2 regions of the Polaromonas vacuolata genome follow, and region 2 is predicted to be linked to the other one. Evidence: predicted binding sites of a transcription regulator. Region 2 holds the regulator's gene; the other holds the start of a gene.
The links. The regulator HrcA, encoded in region 2, represses chaperone genes, less so after heat shock. The targets are predictions, from matches to a motif close to TTAGCACTCNNNNNNNNNGAGTGCTAA.

Region 1 (14,375 bases), 250 kb from region 2:
GCTGGTGGGTGCCGCGCGCTATCTGGCCCAGACGCGTCATTTCGCCGGCGACGCTGTGTTGGTCTTTCAACCCGCCGAAGAAGGTCGGGGCGGCGCCCACGCCATGATTAAAGATGGTTTGTTTGAGCGTTTCCCAGTGGATTCAATTTACGCCATGCACAACTGGCCGGCCATGCAACCGGGCACGGTAGGCATCAACCCCGGCCCCATGATGGCGGCAGCTGATCGAATCACGATTGAGATCACCGGCAAAGGTGGTCACGGTGCGCATGCTTATTTAACGGTAGACCCGGTACTGGTGGCGGCCCACATCATCACGGCCGTGCAAAGCATTGTTTCCCGTAACGTCAAGGCTATGGATAGTGCCGTGGTAAGTCTGTGTTCGATGCATGCGGGCGATCCGGGCGCTATGAGTGTTGTGCCCGGTAGTGCCACCTTGATAGGCACGGTGCGCACTTTTAAACCCGAGGTGCAAGACCTGGTTGAGCGTCGTTTGCATAGTTTGTGTAGCGGCATAGCCGATGCGTTTGGCGCTACAGCTGTACTGACCTACGAAAAAATCTACCCCGCTACTATCAATTCACCGGCTGGCTATAGCATGGCGCTGGCAGTGGCTCAAGCTTTGGTGGGCTCGCAAAACGTGGTGCGTGATCTGGAACCTAGCATGGGCTCGGAAGACTTTTCTTTCATGCTCCAAGCCAAACCCGGCGCCTATCTTCGCTTGGGTCAGGGCGAGCAGATTGCGGACGGGAAGGGTGGTTTTACGCACGGCTTAGGGACGCAGTTTTTGCACAACAGCCGCTACGACTTTAATGACGCTGTGCTGCCACTAGGCGCAGCGCTGTTTGCGGGGATTGTGGAGCGCTCCATGCCCTTGGGCTAAGCCACGATTTAGATGTTTATGTGTAGCGCTTGTTACGTAGATTATTCTTCATCTCTTGCAACAGCGGCTGCAGTTTAGCGCCAATTCTCAGCGCAAGACAGGTCGCCACGATGTCGATAATCATCAAGTGCATCAGCCGCGAGACCATTGGGCTATAGCGGTCGTAGCCTTCTGGATGGTCGGCGGCAAGGTGAATTTGTCCAGCCGCCGCTAACGGCGAGCCGGTGGCGGTGATGACTATAGTGGTTGCACCGTTTTTTTTGGCGATCTCGCAAGAATCCATTAAGTCACGTGTGCGGCCTGAGTTTGAAATCACCACCACACAGTCCCCAGGGCCTAGTAGCGAAGCACTCATCACCTGCATGTGGCCGTCACTATAAGCAATGCTGGTCACGCCTAAGCGAAAAAATTTGTGCTGCGCATCTTGCGCGACTATGCCGGAATTTCCAACGCCAAAAAATTCAATCCGTTTGCCGGCGTTATAAGTAGCCGCCAAAGCGTCGGTGGCTTTTTCAATTGCTGCTGATGAGGCGTCATTGCGATACTTGAGAAATGCGGCCACGGTGTTGTCTATGACTTTGACCATCACGTCATTGGTTTTATCGTCCACATCCACGCTGCGGTGTACAAAGGGCACGCCCTCACTGACGCTACCGGCAAGTTTGAGTTTGAAATCACTCAGCCCGTCATAGCCCATGCTGCGGCAAAAACGCACCACAGTCGGCTTGCTCACATGTGAGCGTAAGGCTAGTTCGGTAATCGGCAAGGTCGCAAAAGCGCGTGGATCAGCCAGCACCAGCTTGCCCACCCGTTGCTCGGCAGGAGCTAGTGAAGTCAGTGAGGCTTTAACTCGCTCTAGCATGGGTATTTCGTTGCGTAGCGGCCAATGTCAGCGACTGCAATTGGAGAAGTGAGCAACGCATTACGCATGACAATTAACATTCTTCAGGCCAACAAAAACCGTCTCTGGCAATCATGGCACTGGCGGCACCTGGCCCCCAGGTTCCGGCGGCATATAGCCTAGGTCCTTCATCATGCTTCCAGCTCTCCATAATCGGTTCAACCCAGCGCCAAGCGGCTTCTTGCTCGTCACTGCGTACAAATAGATTCAGACGTCCGTCAATCACGTCAAGCAGCAAGCGTTCATACGCGCCTACCCGTTGAGAGCCAAAGCGTTTATCAAAATCCAGATCAAGCTGGACCGGCGAGAGGCTTTGCACCGTGGCACTGGTTTCCGCGTTGGTCTGGCCACGATTTTGCTGTCCTTGTGCAAGCAGATGCAGTTCCAGCCCATCTTTGGGTTGCAGATGAATCACCAGTCGATTCGCCGAACCCAGCGGAGTTTTGAAAATGGCGTGCGGCGTGGGCCTAAAGTTCACTTCAATAAAAGCACTGCTACGTGCCATGCGTTTGCCGGTTCGAATGTAGAACGGCACGCCGGCCCAACGCCAGTTGGCGATCTCGGTGCGCAGCGCAACAAAAGTTTCAGTTTGACTGCCTTGGCCTACGCCGGGCTCGCTGGCATATCCCGCAACTTGGGCGCCGTTGATGGTGCCGGCAGAGTACTGGCCGCGCACCACATGCTGGCGTAGGCTTTCAGTCGTCCAGGGCTTGAGTGAGCGCAAGACCTTGAGTTTTTCGTCGCGTATCGCGTCTGCATGGGCATTAATCGGCGGCTCCATGCCGATGGCGCACAGCAGTTGCAGTGCATGGTTTTGCACCATGTCGCGCAACGCACCGGTGCTGTCGTAAAAAGCGCCACGCTTTTCTATGCCCAACTCTTCGGCGATTGTGATTTGTATATTTGCGATATTTTCACGCCGCCAAAGAGGCTCAAATAAGGCATTGCCAAAGCGCATTGCAAACAGGTTTTGTACTGAAGGTTTGCCCAAGTAGTGGTCAATCCTGAAGATTTGCTTTTCGTCAAATACTTTGCGCACACTCTCGTTAATCGCCCGGTTCGATGCCAAGTTGTGGCCTAGCGGTTTTTCTAGTACCACGCGAACTTGAGGACCATTCAGACCAGCCGCGCCTATATGTTCGCAAAAAATCGTGAATAAACTGGGGGCAGTGGCTAAGTACATCACTACCGTGTCGGCTTGGTGCTCAGCCAGTTTTGCGGCGAGATGGGTGTAATCGGTGGCGTTGGATAAATCCATGCGCAGATACGTCAAGCGCGCGGCAAAGCGAGAAAACTCTTCTTCGCTAGGCCGTTTGGCCAAGTCAACTTCATCAAAGCGAGACTTGATCAGCGCCCGGTACTGCTCATCGTCGAGGTCGTCGCGCGCCACGCCGACGATGCGACCATCGGTTGGCAAGCTGCCGTGGCGAAAGGCTTGGAAAAGGGCTGGCATGAGTTTGCGCCAGACTAGGTCGCCGGTGCCGCCAAAAAGTATCAGGTCAAATCTCATTGCTGTGTTCCTGTTAAAAGCATGCACAGACTGAAGGTTTGCATCATGTAATAAAGTTTCATAGTTTATCGGCATAATGGTAACTCATGAGGGCTTTTTGTGAGCCATAGTTTCTGTCACCACTATCGCTTTGCGTTAACCTACACCTTAAAACGATGAATCAACTCGACGCACTCAAAAAATTCACCACTGTGGTTGCTGATACCGGCGACTTCAAACAGCTGGCTCAGTTCAAGCCGCAGGACGCGACGACTAATCCGTCCTTAATTCTCAAGGCCGTCCAAAAGCCTGAATATCAACCTCTGCTGGCTGACACACTTGGCAAGCACAAAGGTCAATCACTTGACGTGCTGATGGACCACTTGCTGGTGCGCTTTGGCTGCGAAATCCTGCAAACTATTCCCGGCCGCGTGTCCACTGAGGTCGATGCGCGTTTGAGCTTTGATACCGCAGCCAGCGTAGCGCGTGGCGAACGCCTGATTGCGCTCTACAAGGCCGAGGGCATTGGTGCAGAGCGGGTTTTGATCAAGGTTGCAGCTACCCCTGAAGGTATTGCCGCTGCAGCCTTGCTTGAGCAGCGCGGTATTCATACCAATCTCACGCTGCTGTTTTCGTTCTGCCAAGCCGTGGCTTGTGCCGATGCCAAGGTACAACTGATCTCGCCCTTTGTTGGCCGTATTTATGACTGGTATAAAAAGTCTGCCGGTACGAGTTGGGATGAGGCGGCGAACGCAGGTGTCAATGATCCGGGCGTGAAGTCGGTGCGTGAAATTTATAACTATTACAAACACTTTGGCATTAAGACTGAAGTCATGGGTGCGAGCTTTCGTAATTGCGGCCAGATCACTGCGCTTGCTGGCTGTGATTTGTTGACCATCAGCCCGGAATTACTGGCCCAGTTGGCGGCTAACTCGGCTCCGCTGGCGCTGGCCTTGGATGCTAAAGCTGCCGTTGCGTTGGACTTGGCGGCAGTCAGTTTTGATACGTCCGGTTTACGCTTGGCGCTCAATCAAGATGCGATGGCTAGCGAAAAACTGGCTGAAGGCATACGCGCCTTTGTTGCTGACACACTCAAGCTTGAACAAATTATGCTGGCTGCTGCATGAGTAGAGTGCGCTGCGATAAAACTGCTGCCTGGGCTAAATTAAATGACTTGTACCAGACACAAGGTCGTGACTTCGATCTGCGCCAAGCCTTTACGGCGGATGCAACACGCTTCGAAACCTTTAGCCAAAGCGCACCCTATGTTTTTGCAGACTTATCAAAAAACCGTATTGACGCGCAAACTGAGTCGTTGCTCATAGAGTTGGCCCGTGAAACTGGCCTAGAGCAGCACCGCGATGCGATGTTTGCGGGCGAAGCGATTAACCGCACCGAGCAGCGCGCGGTGATGCATTTTTTACTGCGCAGTCCTGCCGATCAAGTAGTCAGTCCGGCGATGGCGCCCGAGTTACTTAAAGTGCACGCCACGTTAGACAGCATGTTGGATTTTGCAGAGAAAATTCGGCATGACGCGGCCTACAAAGACATCACCGACATCGTCAATGTCGGCATCGGTGGCTCGGATTTAGGGCCGCAGATGGCGGTGCTGGCGATGCAGGATTTTGCGATTGCGGGCAAGCGCTTTCAATTTGTCTCTAACGTTGACGAGCATGAACTGTTAAGCGTATTGGCCGAGTTAAAGCCGCAGAGCACTTTATTTTTGGTGGCATCTAAGACCTTTACTACGCCGGAGACCATGCTCAATGCGCATTCGGCTCTGCGTTGGTTTAAGGCTAGTGGTGGGCAAGACGTCGCGCGCCATTTCGTTGGACTGACCACCAATTTGGCCGCCGCCAAGACCTTTGGGATCCAGACCTGCTTTGGTTTTTGGGATTGGGTGGGCGGCCGCTATTCACTTTGGTCGGCCATAGGTTTGCCAATTGCACTGGCTATTGGTGCGGCGGGTTTTCGGGAATTGTTGGCCGGTGCACACGCTATGGATCAACACTTTCAGAGCGCACCACTGGCGCAAAATCTGCCGGTTAGGCTGGGTTTGTTAGATATTTGGTACCGTAATTTTCACGGCTTTAGCAGCCGCAGCATCGCGCCTTACAGTAGCGCATTGCGCCGCCTACCGGCTTATTTGCAGCAGCTTGAGATGGAGAGTAATGGCAAGCGCGTGGACATGGACGGTCAGACCCTACCCTTTGCGACAGCACCTGTGCTGTGGGGTGAACCTGGCACCAACGGTCAGCACGCTTATTTTCAGATGTTGCATCAAGGCAGTAGCGTGGTGCCGGTTGAATTTGTAGCGGTCAAAAATGCGCTTCAAGGCATGCCCGGACACCATGAAAAACTCATCGCCAATGTGCTGGCCCAAGCGCAGTCACTAATGGTTGGAAAGACCGACGTGGGCGGACATAGAGATTTTCCGGGTAATCGGCCGAGTAGTTTTTTGCTGCTCGACGCGCTCAATCCGCGTAGCTTGGGCGCTTTGCTGGCGCTGCAAGAACACCGGGTGTTTGTTAGCGGCTCGGTGTGGGGTATTAATAGCTTTGATCAGTGGGGCGTAGAGCTGGGTAAGTCGCTGGCACAAGATATTGCGCCGCGCTTGCAAAGCGGCGATGTCCAGGGTTTGGACGGCTCTACCGCAGGTTTGCTGCGGCGACTGCGCGCCACTTAATTAGCTGGCTAGGCATTAGCTGGCGCGATTAGCCGTTACCGCCTTGCTGCTCTAGCGTGTTACAGCGTTAAAAGTCGCTGTCCGGCATCTGCTGTGGGCCAGTAAACTAACTGATTTGAATTTTCAGGAAACTACGCCATGACGTTTAGCCAAGCCATTTCTTCGTGCATGAGCAAATACGGCACATTTAAAGGTCGAGCTGCGCGCTCTGAATTTTGGTGGTTTGTGCTGTTTCAATTCTTGGTCTTTGCCGCTGTTGCTATGCTGAACGAAAAGCTCTTAGCTCTGGTGCAACTAGGCCTGCTGCTGCCTTATCTGGCGGTAGGTGCGCGCCGTTTGCATGATATTGGCCGCACCGGCTGGTGGCAGCTTATTGGCTTGAGCGGTATTGGCTTATTGGTGCTGATTTACTGGTGGGTACAAGAGTCTGAGCTTGGCCAAAATTAACTCGACCGCCATGTTTAAGCTGTGCAGCGATATTTAAGTTAAAACATAAAAAAAGGGTCGCAGCGTTCGCACGCTACGACCCTTTTTGCTGGGCAAGCCCGGTTTAGCCGGGCTTATCCGCGCTGGATTACATGTCCATGCCGCCCATGCCGCCCATTCCACCCATGCCGCCTGGCATACCGCCGCCGGCTGAGTCGTCTTTTGGCGCTTCAGCAATCATGGCTTCGGTCGTCAGCATCAGGGATGCGACGGAAGCGGCGTTCTGCAGTGCAGTACGCGTTACTTTCGTTGGATCCAAGATACCCATTTCGATCATGTCGCCGTAGGTGTCGTTGGCTGCATTAAAGCCGTAGTTGCCGGTACCGGCCAACACTGCATTGACCACAACAGAAGCTTCGCCGCCTGCGTTGTAGACGATTTCGCGCAAAGGCGCTTCAATGGCGCGCAGCACCAACTTGATACCAGCGTCTTGATCGGCGTTGTCGCCTTTGATCACGCCAGCAGTTTGCTTGGCACGCAGCAATGCTACGCCGCCGCCAGCCACAATGCCTTCTTCCACAGCAGCGCGGGTAGCGTGCAGTGCGTCTTCAACGCGGGCTTTCTTTTCTTTCATTTCGACTTCGGTAGCTGCGCCAACCTTGATCACGGCAACACCGCCGGCCAACTTGGCCACGCGCTCTTGCAGTTTTTCACGGTCGTAGTCGCTAGACGCTTCTTCGATTTGAACGCGCACTTGCTTGACACGCGCTTCGATATCAGCAGCTGCACCGGCACCGTCGATGATGATGGTGTTTTCTTTGCCGACTTCGATACGCTTGGCTTGACCGAGGTCAGCCAGTGTGACTTTCTCAAGCGACATGCCAACTTCTTCAGCAATCACTTTGCCGCCGGTCAGGCAGGCGATGTCTTCGAGCATGGCTTTGCGGCGATCGCCGAAACCAGGCGCCTTAACAGCGACTACTTTCAAAATACCGCGCAAGGTGTTGACCACCAAAGTCGCCAGAGCTTCGCCATCAACTTCTTCAGCGATGATCAGCAATGGACGGCCAGCCTTGGCAACTTGTTCCAGTGTAGGAAGCAGGTCACGGATGTTGCTGATTTTTTTGTCGTAAAGCAAGACAAACGGATCTTCCAGAATCGCGGACTGCTTTTCTGGGTTGTTGATGAAGTATGGTGAGAGGTAGCCGCGGTCAAACTGCATGCCTTCAACGACGTCAAGCTCGGACTCTAAGGACTTGCCGTCTTCAACGGTAATGACGCCTTCTTTGCCGACTTTGTCCATTGCGTCAGCAATGATCTTGCCGATGGTTTCGTCAGAGTTAGCCGAGATCGAACCGACCTGAGCGATTTCTTTCGAAGTGGTGGTGGCTTTAGATGCTTTTTTCAGCTCTTCAACCAAGGCGGTGACGGCTTTGTCGATGCCGCGCTTCAAATCCATTGGGTTCATGCCAGCGGCGACATATTTCATGCCTTCGTGGACAATGGCTTGGGCCAAAACGGTAGCCGTTGTGGTGCCGTCACCAGCGATGTCAGAGGTCTTGGAAGCGACTTCCTTGACCATCTGCGCGCCCATGTTTTGCAGCTTGTCTTTAAGTTCGATTTCCTTGGCAACGGACACGCCGTCTTTGGTCACCGTTGGGGCGCCGAAAGAGCGCTCCAGAACTACGTTGCGGCCTTTAGGGCCCAAAGTTACTTTAACTGCGTTGGCCAGGATGTTGACACCCTCGACCATGCGTGCGCGGGCTTCGCCGCCAAATACTACGTCTTTTGCTGCCATGTGTGGCTCCTAAAAATGTTTGTGAATGAGAAAAAAATAAAACGCTGAACGGGGGAGAATTACTTCTCGACCACTGCGAACAGGTCTTCTTCTTTCATGACCAGCAGCTCGTCGCCGTCAATCTTGACGGTCTGGCCGCTGTATTTGCCGAACAGAACGCGGTCGCCGACCTTAACGCCTACGGGAGAAATTTCGCCCTTGTCATTTTTCTTGCCTGGGCCAACAGCCAGGATTTCGCCCTGGTCTGGCTTTTCAGCGGCGCTGTCAGGAATGACGATGCCGGAAGCAGTTTTAGTTTCATTTTCTACACGTTTAACGATTACGCGGTCGTGCAAGGGACGAAGTTTCATGAGAGCTCCTTGTGTTTAAACAATGGGTTTAAAAAATAGAAGGCGCTAGTTAAAAAAAGCTAGCGCCAGTCATCTAGGATGTGTGAGATGCTTGTTAGCACTCTAACCCAGTGAGTGCTAATTATGGATGCATTCATTCCAAGTTTCAAGGGCAGGTGTAAATAACTGCTGCAAACCCAATCGGTTTTTGACAGCACCATCACGGTCTTTCGCCGCGGGAGAGCATAGACTCAGCATCAGGCGTAACTACAGTTACCCGCCAACTTACTCACAGGACTTTGTTACATGACATCACCAAAATACATAGGTGTTTACTTCACGATTTTTCTGGTCATGCTGCTAATAGATATGGTTTGGCTGCGAGTGATAGCCGTTACTTGGTACCAAGAGGCAATGGGGCCGCTGCTATCGGATAAGCCTAACTTATATGCGGCCGCAGCTTTTTACTTTCTTTTTCCCTTAGGTTTGATGATTTTTGGTGTGCTGCTGCAGGCCGATGCGAATGTCCTCAAAGCCGTTGGTATTGGTGCGGCGTTCGGCTTTTTTGCATACGCCACCTATGATTTGACCAATCTCGCAGTTATTAAAAATTGGCCGCTTGGGCTGACTTTCTTAGATATTGCTTGGGGTACTTTTGTTAGTGGCGTGTCAGTTGGTGCCGGAAAACTGACGTTTGACTACCTTAAAGTCTGATTTTTGATGGATAAAACGTCTTTTTTCATAGCCATTACGTAATTGTGTAGGGCCAATTGCACGCTAGAGTGTTAAATGACGCATAATCCTGAGATGCGGATGGTTAAACATTCGCAATTGTTAGGTGATCGGTCAGTTTCGCGCGCTACGGCGGTACTTTTCGGGTTAGTTGTGCTTTCGGGACCCCATCGCTTTTATTTCATGTATTTTTGAGGAGTCCTCTATGGGCAATAAACTTTACGTCGGCAACCTGCCGTACACCGTTCGTGACGAAGATCTGCAACAGTCTTTTGGCGAATTTGGTTCTATCACCAGCGCTAAAGTCATGATGGAACGTGACACCGGTCGTTCAAAAGGTTTCGGCTTTGTCGAAATGGGCAATGATGCTGAAGCTCAAGCCGCAATTGCTGGCATGAACGGTCAATCCCTTGGTGGTCGTAGCATCACTGTGAACGAAGCCCGTCCGATGGAGGCACGTCCTCCACGTACCGGCGGCTTCGGTGGCGGCGGCGGCTACGGCGGCGGCGGCGATCGTTCCGGCGGCGGCGGCGGCGGCGGCTACGGTGGTGGCGATCGCTCCGGCGGCGGCGGCTACGGTGGTGGCGATCGTTCCGGCGGTGGCGGCTACGGCGGCGGCGGCGGCGGTGGACGTGGCGGCTACTAAGCCCTACCAAATCAGGTAATCGTTTAAATATGGTTATCTAAAACTCTCCTGGCTTACGCCGGGTAAAGTAAAAAAGGTTTCAAGACTTCGGTTTTGAAGCCTTTTTTGTTTTACGTCTAGGGTTTTACTACTTGTATGAGTTTTAATTTAGCAGCGGCTCACTCAGTCGATAGTAAATAAAAAAAGTCACCCGACAGTGCATCGGGTGACTTTTTGAGTCACTACTCGCCTGACACATCAGGCGAAATGAACTAGTTAATGTCGCTGATTAGAAACCGGCAGCAGCACGAAGGGTAGCGGCTTTGTCCGTGCGTTCCCATGTGAACTCTGGCTCGTCGCGGCCAAAGTGGCCGTAGGCAGCAGTTTTTTCATAAATCGGACGCAGTAAATCCAGCATCTGGATGATGCCTTTAGGCCGCAGGTCAAAGTGCTCTTGCACCAGTGCAGAAAGTTTTTCGTCCGAAATTAGGCCAGTGCCTTCGGTGTATACCGTCACATTCATTGGCTTGGCTACGCCGATGGCATAAGCCACTTGAATTTGGCACTGGCGCGCTAGACCCGCTGCAACAATATTTTTCGCCACATAACGCGCCGCATAAGCTGCCGAACGGTCGACCTTGCTCGGGTCTTTGCCGCTGAACGCACCGCCGCCGTGCGGGCAGGCGCCGCCGTAGGTGTCGACAATAATCTTGCGACCCGTCAGGCCGCAGTCTCCTTGCGGGCCGCCGACCACAAAGCGGCCGGTTGGGTTGATCAGGTAGCGCGTGTTTTGCAACCATTCTTTCGGCAGTACTGGCTTGATGATTTCTTCGATGATGGCTTCGATGAAGGAGTCCTTCATCTTGGTTGCTGTCTCGCTCTGGTCTGGATGGTGTTGTGTCGATAACACCACGGTGTCTATGCTGTGCGGCTTGCCATCCACATAGCGCATGGTGACTTGGCTCTTGGCATCTGGACGCAGAAATGGCAGTCGGCCGTCTTTACGCAATTGCGCTTGGCGTTCGACCAAACGGTGGGCGTAGAAAATCGGTGCTGGCATGAGTTCCGGCGTCTCGTCGCAAGCGTAGCCAAACATCAAACCTTGGTCGCCAGCGCCAATGTTGAGGTGGTCGTCGCTGGCTCTGTCCACGCCTTGGGCGATGTCATTGCTTTGCTTGTCATAGCAGACCATGACCGCGCAGCCCTTGTAATCAATGCCGTAGTCGGTGTTGTCGTAGCCAATGCGTTTAATGGTGTCACGAGCGACTTGGATGTAGTCCACATGCGCGTTGGTGGTAATCTCACCAGCCAGCACGACCAGGCCGGTGTTTGTCAGGGTCTCTGCGGCAACGCGGGAGAGTGGGTCTTGTTTAAATATGGCGTCAAGAATGGCGTCGGATATTTGGTCGGCTACCTTGTCGGGATGGCCTTCAGAGACGGATTCGGATGTGAAGAGAAAGTCGTTTGCCATTTTGTACACTCCATAAAGTTTGTTGGCGCGTTGCCAGCAAGAAGTGCTTTGGCGAACGCTTTAGCAGTTTGGTTTAATGTCGCCCTGCAAGTTGTTCAAATAACTCGGCGACTTGCAAAGTATATAACTCTGGTATTTTTTGTCGATTAGTTGTTTTTATTACCCTGCTGCATGTACTACCTTTTTCGTTTTTTATCTTTTTGGCCATTAAGGCTTTTGCATGCGCTAGGTGGTCTGCTGGGCTGGCTGGTTTGGAGCGTGAGCTTAAATTACCGCACTCGTTTTCGTGCCAACGTAGCGCAAGCCGGTTTGCCCTTTGCGCTTGCTCGGCCTGCGATTGCCGAAGCGGGGCGTTTTGTTGCAGAGTTGCCCAAGCTGTGGTTTAGGCCTGCCTCGCAGTCCTCTTTAACGGATGTCTGTGTGCAAGGCCAGCAGCACGTTGAGCAGGCATTTGCAGGTGGTAAGGGCGTGATTTTTTTTGGTCCCCATTGCGGTAGTTTTGAACTCGGACCTCAGGCGTTGGCTGAACTTTACGGGCCTATCACCGCGATTTATCGGCCAGCGCGCAAGCCGTGGCTGGCTAAGCTAGAAGCTATCGCTCGTGACCGAGCCCAGCTTACCGTGGTGCCGGCCAGTCTGAGCGGCATACGGCTAATGCACAAGACGCTTAAAGCTAACCGCGCAGTGGCTTTGTTGACTGATCAGGTTCCGCCTCTGGGTATGGGTGTCTGGGCGCCATTCTTTGGTCAAGCAGCCTACACCATGACACTGGCCGCCAGGCTGGCCTTGCAAAGCGGTGCTGTACTGCTGCCTGTGAGCTGCGAGCGCAGACCAAAGGGGCAGGGATTTGTGCTCAAAGTTTGGCCTGCTGTGGGGTTGCCGGAAAGCGCTGACAAATCCGATATGCTTGATGCGGTCACACGCATTAACCAGGCTATAGAAGCCATTGTGCTGAGTCAGCCTGACCAATATTTGTGGGGCTACGCGCGCTATAAAACACCTCGCAAGGAAACGGTTTGAAGTCAATTTTTCAGCTGTTTAGCGATCTACCTACCCACGCCAGCATAGTTTTGATGCGGCTGCTGGCCCTACTGCCGCTTTCCTGGGTGCGCGCTTTAGGCACCGCTCTTGGCTGGTTGCTTTATGCGCTGGTTAGCGCACGGCGGCGAGTGGTTCAGGTCAATTTGGCTCTTTGCTTTCCTGAGCTCAGCCTGACTGAGCGCACCCGTCTCACGCGGCAAATTTTCATTTGCTTTTCTCAGGCTTGGTTAGATCGTTCTTGGTTGTGGCATGCGCCGGCTAGCACCGTGGCGAGGCGAGTACGCTTGACGGGCGCAGTTGACGAGTTGTCGGGAACTGATCCGACGGTGATTTTTCTACCTCATTTTGTGGGTCTAGATGCCGCGTGGGCCGGTGTGACTTTGCGTGTGCCGCGCTTATCCACCACGATTTATACGGATCAGTCGAACAAGTTGGTCGATAGTTGGATCTTGCGTGGTCGCCAGCGTTTTGGCAATTTACGCCTATTTGGCCGGATTGACGGCGTGCGACCAATCGTCGCTGCCCTGCGAGAAGGTCAGCCGCTGTATTTGCTGCCAGATATGGATTTCGGCCCAGATGAATCGGTGTTCGTGCCTTTTTTTGGCATCAACGCGGCGACTGTGCCATCACTTAGCCGGTTTGCGCAGTTGGGTCGCGCTAAGGTTGTGCCATTGCTGCCGCGTATTACACCGGATGGTTATGAGGTTGAAGTAATGCCGGCTTGGGACGATTTTCCGAGTTCAGACCCGGTGGCTGACACCGCGCTCATGAATGCACGACTTGGCGCCTATATCAAAAGTATGCCAGCCCAATATTTTTGGGTGCACAAACGGTTTAAAACTCGGCCCGAGGGTGAGGCCTCAGTTTACTGAGCTAGATGGCTTAAAAAACGCTTGATGCAAGAGGCGACCAGTGCTGGCTGCTCATGCACTATCCAGTGACTGGCGCCATCTATGCGTTTAAGCGTCATTTGCGGGACATACTCCTCTAGACCATCAAGCAAGCTGGGCGGCAGAGCAATATCGTCAGTGCCCCAAAGCACCAGCGTGGGTAGATGAACGTCGAGCATGTGCCGGGGAATCGTGACTGCCGCTGCCGCTAAGTCGTGGTGCGGTGGACCCGGACGCGGTGGCCTCAGTGGCGATGCCCGATAGTAGTTGCACGGGCCGCGAAGACCTTTGCCCCAGACGGATCGGTATTGGTCTTTTACCCCCTCGTTTAGCCAAGCCGGCAGGTGGTCTGCCTGGCGAAACAATGCCCATAACCGGCGGTAATCGTCTTCTGCCAACAAGCTTTCGGCGTCGGGTCGGATTAAGAAATTCATGTAGGCACTGGCCGCTTGCTGCGCCGGCGAGTGCTGTAGTTCACGCAAAAAAGTGCCCGGATGAGGCGAGTTGATGATGACTAGTTTTTTCAGTAGCTCTGGCTTGGTTGCCGCTAAGTTCCAGGCCACCGCGCCGCCCCAGTCGTGGGCAATCAGGCATTCGAGTTGATCGCCAAGGCTAGTAGTCAGCTGGGCGATCAAGGCGGCGACGTCTTGCACCAAGTGCTTAGGCCGGTATTGGTCCACCTCTGATGGTGCGCTAGAGTCTTCAAAGCCGCGTAAATTCGGTGCAATGCAGCGGTAGCCACCGTTTTCGGACTTTGCAAAAAATTCGAGCAGATCGTCCCAGACAAAAGCCGCCTCGGGAAAGCCGTGCAAAAACAAAAGTACTGGTCTGCCCTCTTGACCTGCGCTGCGGCAGGAGAGGGTGATGCCGTGAGGCAGGTTTAAAAACATGGTTTCCATAACGCTGCCCATTTCTTTTTTATTGACTGCCCATGAATGCCCGGTTTTAGCCGCGCAGCTGGCTGTTCGGATCTAGCGGATCCCTATCGTCCATTTGGTCGTCATTTTGCTCGTCCAATGCGGGCAACTCGTCTTGAATTTCCTGTTCATCCAGATTTTCTGGCTCGTCTTCCTCATGCGCATTCTGGCCCAGCTCAATCAAGCC
Region 2 (14,375 bases):
TCTACCCAAGCGTGTCCGCCGGATAGAAAAAACGGCACGTCTGCGCCCAACTTTAATGCCAGTGCCATTAATTCTGCGCGCGGCAAAGCGACTCCCCAGAGTCGCTGTAGTGCTAATAAGCAGCTAGCCGCATCGGATGATCCGCCGCCCATGCCGGCTTGCGAGGGAATGCGTTTTTCCAATGTGATGTGAACACCTAAGGTGCAGGCCGTGGCTATTTGCAAGGCTTTGGCGGCGCGTACGCAAAGGTCTACCTCGGGAAGAGTCTCTATGGACCCGTTACCCCTGATGTCGCTTCGGCTGATGCCGCCGTCTTGACGCAATTCGAAGTGCAGGGTGTCGCACCAGTCGATCAGCATGAAGACCGACTGCATTAAATGGTAGCCATCAGCGCGTCTGCCGGTGATGTGCAAAAAAAGATTGAGCTTGGCTGGCGCAGGCACATCGTAGATGGCCCGCAGGGGTGACTTTGTCATGAGAAACGCTTATTGATTGAGCACAATGCGAAGCTGTGTCAGCGGCGCAGGCGAGCGTCGCGTCGCGTCTATGCGGCCATCTTGCTGGCGCGAAAGATCGGCGGTCCAGCCGCTCAAGACCGTGTTCGTGCCGCGCAGCCAGTCAAATAACGCGCTCAGCGGTATTGCTGCGCCTGTGCTTTTTTCTATCAGTTCATCGGTAGAGCTATAACGTTTAATCTCGCCACCAGTCGCAAGCGTTGCCTGGCCTGGTGACCAGCGCATTAAACCCAGCGTGCTGCCAATCGGGCTGGTCAAACTTAACTCGCCTTGCTGGGCATTGCCGCGCAGTTCAAAGCCAGCAAAAAATGCCTGCGCTGGTTCACTGTGTATTTGCAAGCTGAGGCGACCGGCCCATACGTCAGTTTGGTCTTGCTGATTAATTGAGGTGGGTGTGCTGGCGCAACCACTCATAATTAAAGCGCTTGAAACCAATCCGGCAAACGCCAGCGAGCGGCGTGACAAAAACAGTCGGCTCAAAGCTTTACCTTTAAGCGCTCTAGTGTCTCTACTAAGGTTTCATTGTCGGGGTTGAGTAGTTGACCTTCTCGCCAGACAATTTTGGCTTTTTCCTGCTCGCCACTTTCCCACAAGACTTCGCCGTAGTGAGCGGCTATTTCAGCGTCCGGCTTAGCTGCGTAGGCTTTTGCAAAGATGCGTTCAGCTTCGGCTTTGTTGCCCATGCGGTATTCGACCCAGCCTAAGCTGTCGCTAATAAAGGGATCTTGCGGTGCGTATTCGAGTGCTTTTTGGATTAAGGCCTTGGCTTCAGGTAAGTTCACATTGCGGTCTGCAAACGAGTAGCCCAAGGCGTTGTAGGCGCCGTAGTAATCTGGTTTGAGTTTTATGACTTGTCTAAGCAAACTCTCCATCGCTGGCATGTTGCTGATTTTCTGGGCCATCATGGCTTGGTCGTAAAGCAAGTCGGGCTCTTGGGGGAATTGGGCAGCAGCCTGGCCAAGCAAGTCAAAAGCCAGCTGATATTGTTTGAAGTCGCGCAGCAAGCTAATTTCTGCCATTAGCTTGAGTCTTGCGTCTTCTGGCTTGGTCTCGGGTAGATTTTTCAGTAACTCGCGCGCCTCATCAATTTTTCCTTGGCTAGCGAGTATGGAAGCGCTTCTGAGCTGCACTTGAATCAAGTCTTCAGAGTTGTCTATTTTGCTTATCCAGTTCTGGGCGGCTGCAAAGTCTTTGCGCTTTTCTGCTAACTCAGCCAATGACAGATAAGCCGAAGCAATACCGCGTTTATTTTGCTCGGCGTCGGTTTGTTGTTCTGCCAGCGCCACGTAGCGCTCTAGCGAGGTTTGGGCAAGGCCGGTTTGAGCTTGTTGCAATTGCAACGATCCCAGTACCAGCCATGCCGCGGCAAATTGCGGTTGATCTCGGTTCACGATTTGCAGCTGCGCACTAGCGTCGGCAACACGTTGGGCGTCGAGCAATACGCGCACATAACCCATACGCACTTCGGGCGGTGCTTTAGGTTGGCGCTCAAAATAATTTTTGACCAAGGTCTCTGCTGGATTGGTGATGGACGACATCAGCTCTAAACCAATCAGCGCTGGGCCGGGTGACTTGGGCTCAGCCGCCTGTGCTTGCTGCGCTGCCTGCAAAGCAGAAACCAAGTCGCCTGCTGCCAATTGCATGCGGCTGACCGTTGTCCATGCTGAGCCGGCTGTGACCGGATTAGTTAGATAGGTAAGCAAGGCCTGCTGAACTAAGCTGGCGGCCATTTTTTTGTCGTTAGTGCGGGCGTACGCCGCTGGTATGGAGTTGATCGCAAAAGCACGATCCGCTGCAGGTGTGAGCAATAAGTTGGCTTTGAGCGGTGCCGAAGTCTCGCTGATGCGGTTAAGTGTGATGAGAATTTGCAACAAGAAACGGTTGGGTTCCAGACTGTTGGGCTTGGCCAGTTGCCAAGCTTTAGCGGCCTGTAATGCGGCTTCACCAGAACGCGATTGCAACGCCATTTCGGTGGCCCGCTGATAAAGCTCTGCGTCGTTAGTTTTGCGTGCAGCGTCAAGCATGAGGGCAAAACCTGCGGCCGGCTCACCTTCTTGTGCTGTGATTTCACCTAGTAGCAGCTGGTAGAACAATTCGCCACCAAGGGCTGATTGCGCAGGCAGCTTATCGCTGGCTTGTGCATCTAAGAGTGCGGCTACGGCAGGCTTAACTCTTGGCGCGTTAATCGGGCTAGGCCTTTTTACCTCTTGTGCTTGAGCACTCAGCAGCGGCACTGTCAGCGACAAAGCAGCCAGGGCAAAAATCATTTTTTTCTTCATCAAACCATGATAGTTCAAGCGTGAGTCGCGCATATGCAGCCTTTGTAATTCTGATGTGCTGGATCAGTCTTTAAACGCAATGGTTCCAAACTTTTCAATGGCTCGCAGCATGATGCGGTTTTTGACTACAGCTTATGCTCTGTTCATGCCTGAATTACCCGAAGTTGAAGTCACCCGCCTAAGTTTTGCCGACCGTATCCAAGGTGCGCATATTAGCCACGCGCAGCTGGGTAAGCCGCTGCGTTGGCCACTCGGTTGTGAGCCGCAATCGCTAGTTGATCAGCAGGTGCTTGGTGTGCGCAGGCGCGGCAAATACCTGTTGTTAGATCTCAGTGCAGGCCTGCTGCTGATGCACTTGGGTATGTCGGGCAGCGTTACTTTTTCTATCCATACGCCGCCAGCTGGCAAACATGATCATTTCGACCTTGTCACGAATTTAGGAACTTTGCGCCTGCACGACCCACGGCGATTTGGTGCGGTGGTTTTTGCGCCTAGCCAAGAACATGCCAGTGCGCAAAAACTTTTGGGCCGTTTGGGTGTGGAGCCGCTAGGAGACTTCTTTAACGCCGTACTTTTTCATCAAGCACTAAAGCTGCGAAAAACGGCGATTAAACAAGTTTTGCTGGCTGGCGAGGTGGTAGTGGGTGTGGGCAATATTTATGCGTCTGAGGCTTTGTTTTTAGCGGGCATCAGGCCTACAACGCGCGCCATGCGTTTGAGCCGGCCTAGATCTGACCGACTCCACGCGGCTATCTGCGATGTCTTGGCCCGGGCTGTAGCCAAGGGCGGTAGTACTTTGAAGGATTTTTCTAATGCGCAAGGCGAGAGCGGTTATTTTCAGCTCGAAGCCATGGTTTACGACCGAGCTGGTCTGCCGTGCAAAATTTGCAGCAACCCGATTAAAAGTATGCGGCAAGGTCAGCGATCAACATTTTTCTGCGCCATCTGCCAGAAACCTTAAGTTTTAAAGCGGCGCTAAAAAAACTTAAAAGCGTCCTGTCAAGAGGCCGCGACTACGCTGCGAGAACTGTTTCGTAGCTGTTTCATTTCGTCGATGCTATATTGGCTGGGATTAACTATTGGTCTTTGAACATGTCTTTTAACCAACGATTTGATCAGCATAGCGCATGGCGCCGCGATTTCGCGTTGCGCTTGAAACTGCTGGTGGAATGGATGAAGTCGCACGACTTACTTGACGCCGCCGTTGAAAGTCGCCTGAGCAGGCTGGAATCACAAGTACGCTCAGACAAGATCATGGTGGCTTTTGTCGCTGAGTTCTCGCGCGGTAAATCTGAGTTAATTAACGCCATATTTTTTGCCGGCTACGGCAGACGCATCATGCCAGCCAGTGCGGGTCGCACCACCATGTGTCCGACCGAGTTGGCTTGGAATGCAGATCTGCCAGCTTGTTTACGGCTGTTGCCAATCGATACTCGACTGAAGTCTCAATTCTTGATGGATTGGCGCGACCAGCCCGATCAGTGGGTGTGCATAGACCTAGATGTAAACGATCCCGCCCAACTTGCCAAAGCGCTTGAAAAAGTCGCTGATGTCAGCCGCGTCAGCATTGAACAGGCGCGCGCACTAGGGTTTTGGAACGATACGCAGCCAGAAGATAACCCGCTGCCGGATGCCGATTCATTAGTTGAGGTGCCAAAGTGGCGCCACGCATTGATCAATATCGCCCACCCTCTGCTAAAACAAGGCTTGGTGATTCTCGATACGCCCGGCCTAAATGCTATAGGCGCCGAACCTGAACTCACGGTGAGTCTAATTCCACAAGCGCAGGCGGTAGTTTTTATTCTGGGTGTGGATACGGGCGTGACAAAGTCTGATCTCAGCATCTGGCGCGAGCACTTGGCCACGGATGACGATCAAAGTATTTCTCGGCTGGTGGTCCTCAACAAGATAGACATGCTTTGGGACGCACTGAGTTCTCCCGAACAGGTCGCAGCGCAGATAGACAAACAAGTTGTGATCTCAGCTGAAATACTCGGTCTGCCTAAATCGCGGCTGACCGCTGTGTCGGCACAAAAAGGTTTGGTGGCCAAAATCACACGTAATCGCGAGCTTCTTGCTGCCAGTGGCTTGCCAGAACTCGAGCGTATGTTGGCCGATGAAATCATGGGGCAGCGCCAGAATATTTTGCAAGTTACAGTAGCCAACGCCATTAGCGAGTTGCGTGCCGAAGCCGGCCGCGTCATTCACGTTAGGCATAGAGATCTGGCAGAACAGGCTGATGAGTTGCGTGGACTGAGCGGTAAAAATGTATCCGTTGTCAAACTCATGCGATCGCGTATTTTGCAAGAGCAGCTTGAGTTCGACGAAAGTGGCTTGCGAATTCAGGCTACGCGCAGCGTGCACCTTAAACTTTTGCGCTCGTTGCTGGTCTTGCTGGGTTCGACCAGACTCAAGACTGAACTGGTCGAATTTAAACTCGCGCTCAAGCAACCCGGTATTAAGTTCGGCTTGAAAAAAGCATATAAAAATACCTTTATCCGCTTACGTGAAAGTCTAGATCAGGCTGGAGCGCAGAGCGCGGAAATTTACGCCATGCTGGCGGCTGCGTTTCGGCAAGTCAACAGCGAATTTGGATTTTCACTGCAAGCACCGAAAGCCCCAGAGCTGGCACGTTACCGACAAGATTTAGATTCGATTGAGCGCAGTCATTTGCAATACCTTGGGGTTGGTAAAGTGATCAAGCTCACTCAGGCTGATTTTTCAGAGCGTTTGATGTTGGCCCTAGCTACCCGCTTGCGCATAGTTTTTGAGCAAGCGCTAAACGATGTGGAGCTGTGGAATAAATCTGCAGCCTCTCAGCTCGATACTCAGCTGCGCGAGCGACGGCGCAATTTCGGTCGTCGCTTAGAAGCCATCGAGCGCATACAAGATGCGACCTCGGGTCTCGATGAACGCATCGCCGACATAGCTGTACAAGAGCTGGCACTTAAAAATCTCAATGTAAAACTGATTGAACTCACAGCGAAATTGACTGACACGCCTTTGCTTTCGCGAGCGGTTTTTTCGCAGTCTGAACCAGATAGCGCTAAGCGAGTGCTTGCGGCGGCCGAACTGGCTTAAAAAACACTTCAAATATCTGCCGGTAAGTCTCCGGTATGAGCGCTTTACTACGTCAGTCAATAAAAAAATATGCCGAAAAAATCTCCTGTTATTAGCACCTGTCTGGGCGTTACTAAATTGCGTTTCGCACCCGATCTCATTACGTGGCAAAAAGAGTTTGGCCGGCATACGCTGCCCTGGCAAAACACGCGCGACCCCTACCGCGTCTGGCTCTCTGAGATCATGTTGCAGCAAACCCAAGTTGTCACGGTGATAGATTATTACGCTCGATTTTTACAGCGTTTTCCTAGCGTGACTGAGCTAGCGCAGGCCGATCAGGATGAAGTGCTGGGGCTTTGGAGTGGGCTGGGTTACTACAGCCGTGCGCGTAATTTACATCGCTGCGCACAGCAGGTTTTGGCTTTGCACGGTGGAGAGTTTCCGTCCACTTCTGAGCAACTACAAACCTTGCCCGGTATAGGGCCGTCCACGGCGGCAGCGATTGCTTCATTTTGTTTTGCTGAACGCGTGGCGATTCTTGACGGCAATGTAAAGCGCGTGCTGACCCGGTTAATGGCCTTTGATGGCGACATGGCCGAAGGCGCTGCAGTGCGTCAATTGCAGCTCATTGCCAACGACTTGTTGCCTGAGAAAAATCTGACTCAAAACATGCCGCGCTACACCCAAGGTTTAATGGATTTAGGTGCGACGCTTTGTACGCGTAGCAAGCCGGCTTGTCCGTCTTGTCCGGTGCGTGAGATTTGTCTAGGTTTTGCGACCGGAACGCCCGAACAGTATCCGATCAAGACTAAAAAACTCAAGCGTAGTTCGCAGCAATTACGTTTGCTGTGGGCGCAAAAACCGGACGGCAGTGTGTGGCTAGAGCGCCGGCCTGTCAGTGGTATTTGGGGCGGTCTGTATTGCCTTCCGGTGTTTGACAGCGAAGACGCTTTGAGTAGTTTTGTGCCTGACGTCATGCAGACTCGGCTTGAATTTGTTAAACCCTTTGTTCACGTGCTTACGCACAAAGATTTGCATTTGCATCCGGTGATTGCGCTGTTCCCTATGCAGCAAAATTCGCCCGCACGCGAGCCTAGTCTGATGGTTGCAGAGCGCCAAAATTTAGGCGCTTGGTTTACGCCTCAGGCGTGGGAAAAACTAGGCCTACCTGCACCCATACGCAAGCTTCTTCAACCCGCTGCTGTTTGAGTGGTGTTGTAGCTTGAGACTTTTAACTAGAGATTTACGCCGCTGTATTTCAGTCAAGCGCTAGGGTATTGACGGGCACGCTAGTCACCGCTGCGGGCTTAGGTTGGCAGTGAGTCGAGCTCGCGGTGGCGCTTGAGCGTATTCCAACGACTGGAGAAAATTCGCGTTAATTCTTCCACCAGATAAACCGAGCGATGCTGGCCGCCAGTGCAGCCAATCGCTACCGTGACGTAGCTGCGGTGGTCAAGCGCCAAGGCCTTGAGCCAGCGATCCATGAAACGCTCTATGTCGCCCAGCATGTCGGCCACGGGTTGATGCTCGCGCAAATAGTCGACTACGGCTTGATCGCGTCCGGTTAGACTTTTTAGCTCTTTTTCGTAGTGCGGATTGGGCAGCATGCGCACGTCAAAAACATAGTCTGCCGCCAGTGGTACGCCGCGCTTAAAGCCAAAGGATTCAAACACCAGTGTGAGCTGCGTGGCGGGTGCTGAGATCAGCGCCTTGATATAGGCCTGTAACTGCGCCGGCCGTATCACGCTGGTGTCTAGTGCATGCGACTGGTCGCGCAATTCTTGCAGTAGTTCGCGCTCTAGTTCTATCGCGTCGACCAAAGCACGGTGCTGGTCAAGTGTGTCGGGGCGAGAAAGCGGATGCAGACGCCTAGTTTCGGAGTAGCGCCGCACCAGCGTATCGACACCTGCATCAAGAAACAAAGAGCGTACCGCCACACCTTGAGAGCGCAGTTGCTGCAACTGCTCGGGTACCTGCGGCAGTGAGGTAGCGCTGCGCACATCCATAGCAATGGCTACTTTGCGGGTGGCGCCGTGTTGGATTTGTAAATCGGTAAAAGCGGTGAGCAGCTCAGGCGGAAGGTTGTCTACGCAGTAATAACCAGCGTCTTCTAGCGCATGCAGCGCGACTGATTTTCCAGATCCCGACATGCCTGTAATTAGCACCATTTCTAGCGAGGTAGTCATTTTTGTTCCAACATTTCTTTGGCATGCGCCATAGTCGTTTGCGATAGTTTTTCGCCACCCAGCATGCGCGCGATTTCGCCAACGCGCGGCTGGCCTTGTATCTTGGCTACCGAGCTCATGGTTTTGCCTTTGTCGCTTTGCTTTGCCACCACCAAGTGTTGGTCGGCACAAGTGGCCACTTGCGGTAAGTGAGTCACCGCCAGCACCTGACGATCTTTACCAAGCTGATGCATTAAGCGGCCCACTGTTTCAGCCACAGCGCCGCCTATGCCGGAGTCAATCTCATCAAAAATCAAGGTTTGGGCTTGACCGAGCTCGCTGGTGGTCACGGCTATGGCCAGTGCTATGCGGGAGAGCTCGCCACCTGAGGCAACTTTCCCGACTGGGCGCGGCGTACTGCCGGCGTGGCCTGCAACTAAAAATTCGGCTTGCTCTAAACCGTACTGGGCGGGTTGATCTAGCTTTTGCAGTGCGATTTCGAACTTGCCGCCCTGCATACCTAACTCTTGCATCACTTGGCTCACGGCCTTGGCCAACGCGGGGGCTGTTTTTGCGCGCAGTCGTGACACTAAAAGGGCTTCATTATGAAAGGCTGCGAGAGCTAGTTTTTCGCTTTCTTTGAGCTGGTCTAGGTCGGCTGCAGCGTCTAGCTGCTCTAGAGCAACGCGCCAAGAGTCGAGTAAATCGGCCAGTTCTGCGGGTTGGCGTTTGTAGCGTCTAGAAAGGCTAATCCACAGCGCTAAGCGCTCGTCAAGCTGGCTAAGTCGTTGTGGTTCAAGCTCGGCATGACGCGCATAGCCGTGTAGTGATCTAACAGCATCCTCGGTCTGCGCTAGCGCGCTGGCTAGCACCTCGCTCAGGGCTTTGAATTGCGGCTCTATATGCGCTTGACTTTCTAGCGCGCTAAGTGCCCGGCCAAGCATAGTGCCGACGTTCTGTTCGTCATCTTCAAGCACAGCAAGTGCGCTTTGCACCGCGTCGCGCAAGGTTTGGGCATTCGAGAGTCGGCTGTGCTGGGCGTTGAGTTCTTCCCATTCGTTAGGTTCAGGCGCGAGTTTGTCGACCTCCGCGATTTGCCACGCTAGGCGTTCGCGCTCCGTCTGCAAACTGTCCTGAGTTAGTAACGCTTGATTGAGTGTTTTTTGTGCGCTGCGCCAAGCTTGCCATTGCAAGCTGAGCTTTTGTGTATTGATACTGCCGTAGGAGTCGAGTAGGCCACGCACCGCGTCTGGCCGTGTCAGGCTTTGCCAAGCGTGCTGACCGTGAATGTCTATGAGTTGATCGGCGATTTCTCTGAGTTGCGTGGCGGTGGCTGCGCCGCCGTTAATCCAAGCCCGGCTTTTGCCTTGCTGGTCTATGGTGCGCCTAAGTAACAGTGTCTCAGCGCTGCTGAAACCGGCAAGTTCTAGCCAAGACTGCAGGCTGGGCGGCGTGTCAAATTCGGCGCTGATGTCGCAGCGCTGCGCGCCTTCGCGCACCACACCGGCGTCAGCCCTTGCGCCCAGCGCTAGTTGTAGCGCATCTATCAAAATGGATTTGCCCGCGCCGGTCTCACCGGTGAGCACGGTAAAGCCGCACTCTAGGTCTAAGTCAAGAGTATGAACAATTACAAAGTCCCGCAGGGATACGCTTTTAAGGCTCATATTTCGTGACTTGTACGCGACTGCGCGCCAACCGCCACACCTTCGTTCCAATGAAGTTTCTTGCGCAAGGTATCGAAGTAACTCCAGCCCTTGGGATGCAGAAAACGCATTTGCGATTCGGAGCGCTTGACGTTGATGCGGTCGCCAATCATCAGGGCGGCCAGAGACTGCATATCAAAGTTGGCACTAGCGTCTCGGCCAGAGACTAATTCGACCGTGATTTCGCCGCTGTCAGACAGCACGATAGGGCGGTTTGACAGCGTGTGCGGCGCAATCGGTACCAGTATCCAACCGCCTACCGATGGGTGTAGTAAGGGGCCACCAGCAGACAGTGCGTAGGCGGTAGAGCCAGTGGGCGTGGCGATGATCAGGCCGTCGGCGCGCTGGTTGGCTAAAAAGCGGCCGTCGACTTCGACGCGCAACTCAACCATGCCGGTGGTGGCTCCGCGGTTGACCACAACGTCGTTCATAGCCGTAGCCTTAAAAACGCAGTGACCATCACGCACCACAGTAGCCTGCATCATCCAGCGTTTGTCATCCTCGAACTCACCGCTCAGCATGGGGCCGAGAACGTTTTCAAAGCCCTCAAAGGCTATGTCGGTGATAAAGCCTAGCCGCCCTTGGTTAATGCCAATCAGTGGAATGCCAAAGCGCGCCAGGAGTCGGCCAATGCCCAGCATGGTGCCGTCGCCGCCCACTACCAAGGCTAAATCGCAATGAGCACCTATGCCGGCTACATTGAGAATGGGATATTGGCTGATACCGGTGTTGTTAGCGGTGTCCTGCTCGATAGACACTTCGCAGCCGCGCTGACTCAAAAAATGCGCGATAGCTTCCAATGCCGAGCGGGAACCATTGGCCTGGTATTTTCCGATGAGCGCCACGTGGCGAAATTGCAACTTCATATTTTTAAATTACAGCACAAGAATGGCTTAGCATAATGTGTACAGTTCTATGGACGAAAGATTGTTGATTTATGCCTTGCGCAGGGGAGGAAACCGGTGCGTTATCGAACCGACCGGCCTAGGCTTCGTAGAATGTCCTTATGTTAGATGATCGCGCCCGTTTATTACTTAAAGCCCTTGTCGAGCGATATATCGCCGACGGCCAGCCTCTGGGCTCACGCACACTGTCACAAGCGTCAGGTTTAGACCTCTCCCCAGCGACGATTCGCAACGTCATGAGCGATCTCGAAGGCATGGGCTTGATTGTGAGCCCGCACACCTCTTCCGGTCGCATTCCGACGCCTAAAGGTTATCGATTGTTTGTTGACACTATGTTGACTGCACAATCCGGCCCATTTGTGCACACGGCGGGTCTGTCTGGCGTGCGACTCGAACCCGATCAGCCGCAAAAAGTGCTGAGTAACGCGGCCCATATGCTGTCCAATCTTTCCCAATTCGTGGGTGTAGTGATGGCGCCGCGGCGTACCTCGGTGTTTCGGCATATCGAATTTTTGCGCCTGTCCGAGCGGCGTTTTCTGGTCATCATCGTCTCGCCCGACGGCGATGTACAAAACCGCGTCATTTTTACTGAGGCCGATTACACCCAGTCGCAACTCATAGAAGCGGCTAATTTTCTCAACTCGCATTACGCCGGCTTGGGCATGGAAGAAGTCAGAGAAAGGCTGCAACGCGAAGTCGAAGCTTTACGCAGCGAGATCGCTATTTTGATGCACGCAGCGGTCAAAGCCAGCTCCGAGGCGATAGAGTCGCAGGACGAAGTTGTCGTCGCTGGCGAGCGCAACTTACTCGCGGTGAGTGATTTTTCTGCAGACTTAGGTAACTTACGCAAGCTGTTCGATTTGTTCGAACAAAAAGCGCAACTCATGCGCCTGCTAGACGTCTCAAGCCGGGCCGAGGGCGTACGTATTTATATTGGTGGTGAGAGCCAAGTTATTCCCTATCACGAGCTGTCGGTGGTGACCGCACCCTACGAGGTAGACGGCAAGGTGGTCGGCACCTTAGGCGTGATTGGGCCAATGCGCATGCCTTACGAAAAAATGATACAGATAGTGGATATCACTTCTAAGCTAGTGAGCACCGCGCTTAGCCACAGCAAGTAGCTAACAAGCTGCCAAGCCAGATGCGGGGATTTGCTCAGCCAAACACTCAGCTAGTGGCGTTGTCCTCAGCCGGGGTCAGAAATGCCTCAATCCCATCCTCACTGATAGCCTGCAAGGCAACGTCTAGCGCCTCTTGGTCAGTGTCAAACTGCTGGTCCCAGACAGTAGATGTGCCGCCAGCGTCAATAATTTCTAGTGCCCAGCTGCTGCCTTCTGATTTGTAAATACAAATTTCTAGGGTGTGGCCGGCTTGGGTGAACGGCTGCTCAAGTGGTGAGTAAATTATTTCAAAATCTTCATCATTCATGGCTTGTGTAGTCTTTGCGTTAGTTAGTTACTTAAAGGCGATGCCGCATTATTTTTTCAAATACGGAGCATCGCCAACTGTTTAAATGGCACGGGCTTATTTTCCACGCCCGCTGGTGATTTCTTATCCGCGCAATCCCTTTGGTATTTTGTTTTAGAGTTCTTGTCTGCAATGCCTATGCGTTGGTATGCGTCCTTATGCGTCGTTATATGTCGGTATAAATTTAGACAACTTAGATGCGACCAGAATAAAACGCTGTTAATTAATGATCTGAACCCAAAATTAATCAGTAAGGCTTCTAAGGGCAGTCTTCAGACCATTACAATGTCTGCTGGTTTGGGGCGTTAGCTCAGTTGGTTAGAGCAGAGGACTCATAATCCTTTGGTCCACGGTTCAAGTCCGTGACGCCCCACCAAGCTGTATATGGAAAGCCTGCTATTTAAAACGTAGCGGGCTTTTTCATTTGTCTATCTGTGCAGTCAGTTCGTAGCCATTGGTAAATCGTTTTGTACCGATGCAAGCACATCATTCGCCTAACTTTCATAGGGTTCGCACACCATGTGCTTTAAGTCGTAAGGTTTAAAACTGTCCTGCTCGTTATTCGCTCTGATTGAGATGACGAAATCGCTAGGTAGCGTTGAGACAATTGCTGCAGCCACTCGAAGTTGCATAAACCGGCCTTACCAAAGTCAACCGCTGCCCGTGGCGCAGTCAACCAAACGACTGAACGTCATCAATGTCAGCGCCATGACCTAGGATTAGTTTGTGCCGTTGGTCTAGCGCATAGCTCGCCCGTTGGACATTGACGTCACCAACATGACTAAAGCGAGTTAATCGACCAGTTAACTAAGCCAGCACGTGTCGACTCGCCTTGATGGCAGGCAATTTTGTTCTTGAGCCTGAGCCCTGAGCCCTGAGCCCTGAGCCCTGAGCCCTGAGGCCTAAGCCTTTGGACTTTGGACTTTGGACTTTAGTGATATCCGGAACAAAAGCACTTCCTCATTCGTAAAACATTTTTAGCAAGCACTAGTTAGGCTGCGGATTCTGAAACTGCCTTGTCTCGTTGCGTAAATCGTGATGAAGAATTTTGGATTGAACATGCAGTTTTTTGAACTTAGCTTTGCATAAGAGTGCTTGTTAAACTCAGTAGAGCGCTTGCGTGTTGAAAAAAGCTGACGTGCATCCGTGCTAATGCATAACTAGACTCAAGCTTTTATCAGTTCGATGGTGCCAATAAATAACTGCAACTCTCAGTAGGCTTAAGCCGGATCGGTCAGCACAATTGCTGCGGTTTGCTACAGGCTCAACGGCAGCTACCGCAGCTAACGCCTATACAGCTTTTGATTCAATACCCGGAGCGCCTAGCTGAAGCCGCGGATGTGCGGCGGCGAACTCGGGTATGGCAAACAGACATTCGCCAACGGCGGCGGTGTTTGGAAATTCCGTAAGGTCAACGCCAAAACGCACGGCTCCAATCAGGTGGCTTGCCAGCGCCAAATCGGCAATGCTCAGCACCTCACCGTGGCAGCGCGTAGCGCCAGGCGCAATTTGACTTTCATAAGCAGTAAGACCTACGTGATACCAGTGTGCAGCCCATGCCCGCTGTGCCGCCTCATCCAATCCAAATTGTTTGGCTAGCTTGGCCTGAACGCGTGGTACCGCTAACGGATGCGTGTCCGCAGCATTGAGGAGAAAAAATGAGCGTACTTTAGCGCGCGATTCTGCGTCAGGCGGCAGAAGCGGCGGTGTTGGATAACTCTCTTCTAACCACTCCAAGATAGCGAGACTTTGCGTGAGTGGCTGGCGCGTGCCACCTTCTAAAGCCGGCACCGCCGCAGCAGGATTTAGCTTGCGAAACTCTGGCGAGTTGTGCGCGCCCTTGCTCAGGTCATGAGCGCGTTCTTCAAACGCGATACCCTTCAAATTAAGAGCAATGCGTACGCGGTACGTTGCTAGTGATAGCCAGTAGGTGTGGAGAATTAGCATTTTTTTATTGTGCTCAAGGTGTTGGTTGGGGTAGCGAGCAATCAACATGAGGTAACCGGCTAAATAGCAGATTGCTGATCAATGTTACTAGATAACTGTCTGCCTAATTAACGCAAAAAAAGTTCAACAGCATCTACTTTTTTCAGTAGGTCTAATTTTGAAACACTTTAAACAGTCATTCACACTCCAGATTTTTGAACCGGTCTAAATTAGCTCCGCTAGGCTTAAGTTTGCAGAGGATGTCGATAGTGAAATTACTTTCGGCAGACTGGTTTAAAAAAAGTTTTAACGATAATGATATGTATGCATATAAATCCTGATTTAAATGCACCGA

Region 1: HC248_RS14570 (co-chaperone GroES) is a predicted target of HrcA. The motif match lies at 8,628-8,654, and genes of this name have one in related genera.

The regions. Positions count from the first base shown of each region.
Region 1 is NZ_CP051461.1:3,192,556-3,206,930, reverse strand. It holds gene HC248_RS14605 (M20 aminoacylase family protein) at 1-883, shown strand, start outside; gene HC248_RS14600 (MurR/RpiR family transcriptional regulator) at 900-1,745, opposite strand; gene zwf (glucose-6-phosphate dehydrogenase) at 1,819-3,294, opposite strand; gene tal (transaldolase) at 3,450-4,400, shown strand; gene pgi (glucose-6-phosphate isomerase) at 4,397-5,959, shown strand; gene HC248_RS14580 (DUF805 domain-containing protein) at 6,098-6,406, shown strand; gene groL (chaperonin GroEL) at 6,534-8,183, opposite strand; gene HC248_RS14570 (co-chaperone GroES) at 8,243-8,533, opposite strand; gene HC248_RS14565 (DUF2177 family protein) at 8,819-9,226, shown strand; gene HC248_RS14560 (RNA recognition motif domain-containing protein) at 9,450-9,890, shown strand; gene metK (methionine adenosyltransferase) at 10,159-11,340, opposite strand; gene HC248_RS14550 (lysophospholipid acyltransferase family protein) at 11,512-12,360, shown strand; gene HC248_RS14545 (lysophospholipid acyltransferase family protein) at 12,357-13,253, shown strand; gene HC248_RS14540 (alpha/beta fold hydrolase) at 13,247-14,170, opposite strand; gene yihA (ribosome biogenesis GTP-binding protein YihA/YsxC) at 14,217-14,375, opposite strand, start outside.
Region 2 is NZ_CP051461.1:2,938,638-2,953,012, reverse strand. It holds gene ispE (4-(cytidine 5'-diphospho)-2-C-methyl-D-erythritol kinase) at 1-461, opposite strand, end outside; gene HC248_RS13435 (outer membrane lipoprotein LolB) at 486-995, opposite strand; gene HC248_RS13430 (tetratricopeptide repeat protein) at 992-2,827, opposite strand; gene mutM (bifunctional DNA-formamidopyrimidine glycosylase/DNA-(apurinic or apyrimidinic site) lyase) at 2,940-3,755, shown strand; gene HC248_RS13420 (dynamin family protein) at 3,887-5,875, shown strand; gene mutY (A/G-specific adenine glycosylase) at 5,945-7,063, shown strand; gene rapZ (RNase adapter RapZ) at 7,162-8,040, opposite strand; gene recN (DNA repair protein RecN) at 8,037-9,683, opposite strand; gene HC248_RS13400 (NAD kinase) at 9,680-10,588, opposite strand; gene hrcA (heat-inducible transcriptional repressor HrcA) at 10,729-11,748, shown strand; gene HC248_RS13390 (hypothetical protein) at 11,795-12,055, opposite strand; tRNA gene HC248_RS13385 (tRNA-Ile) at 12,394-12,470, shown strand; gene maiA (maleylacetoacetate isomerase) at 13,385-14,041, opposite strand.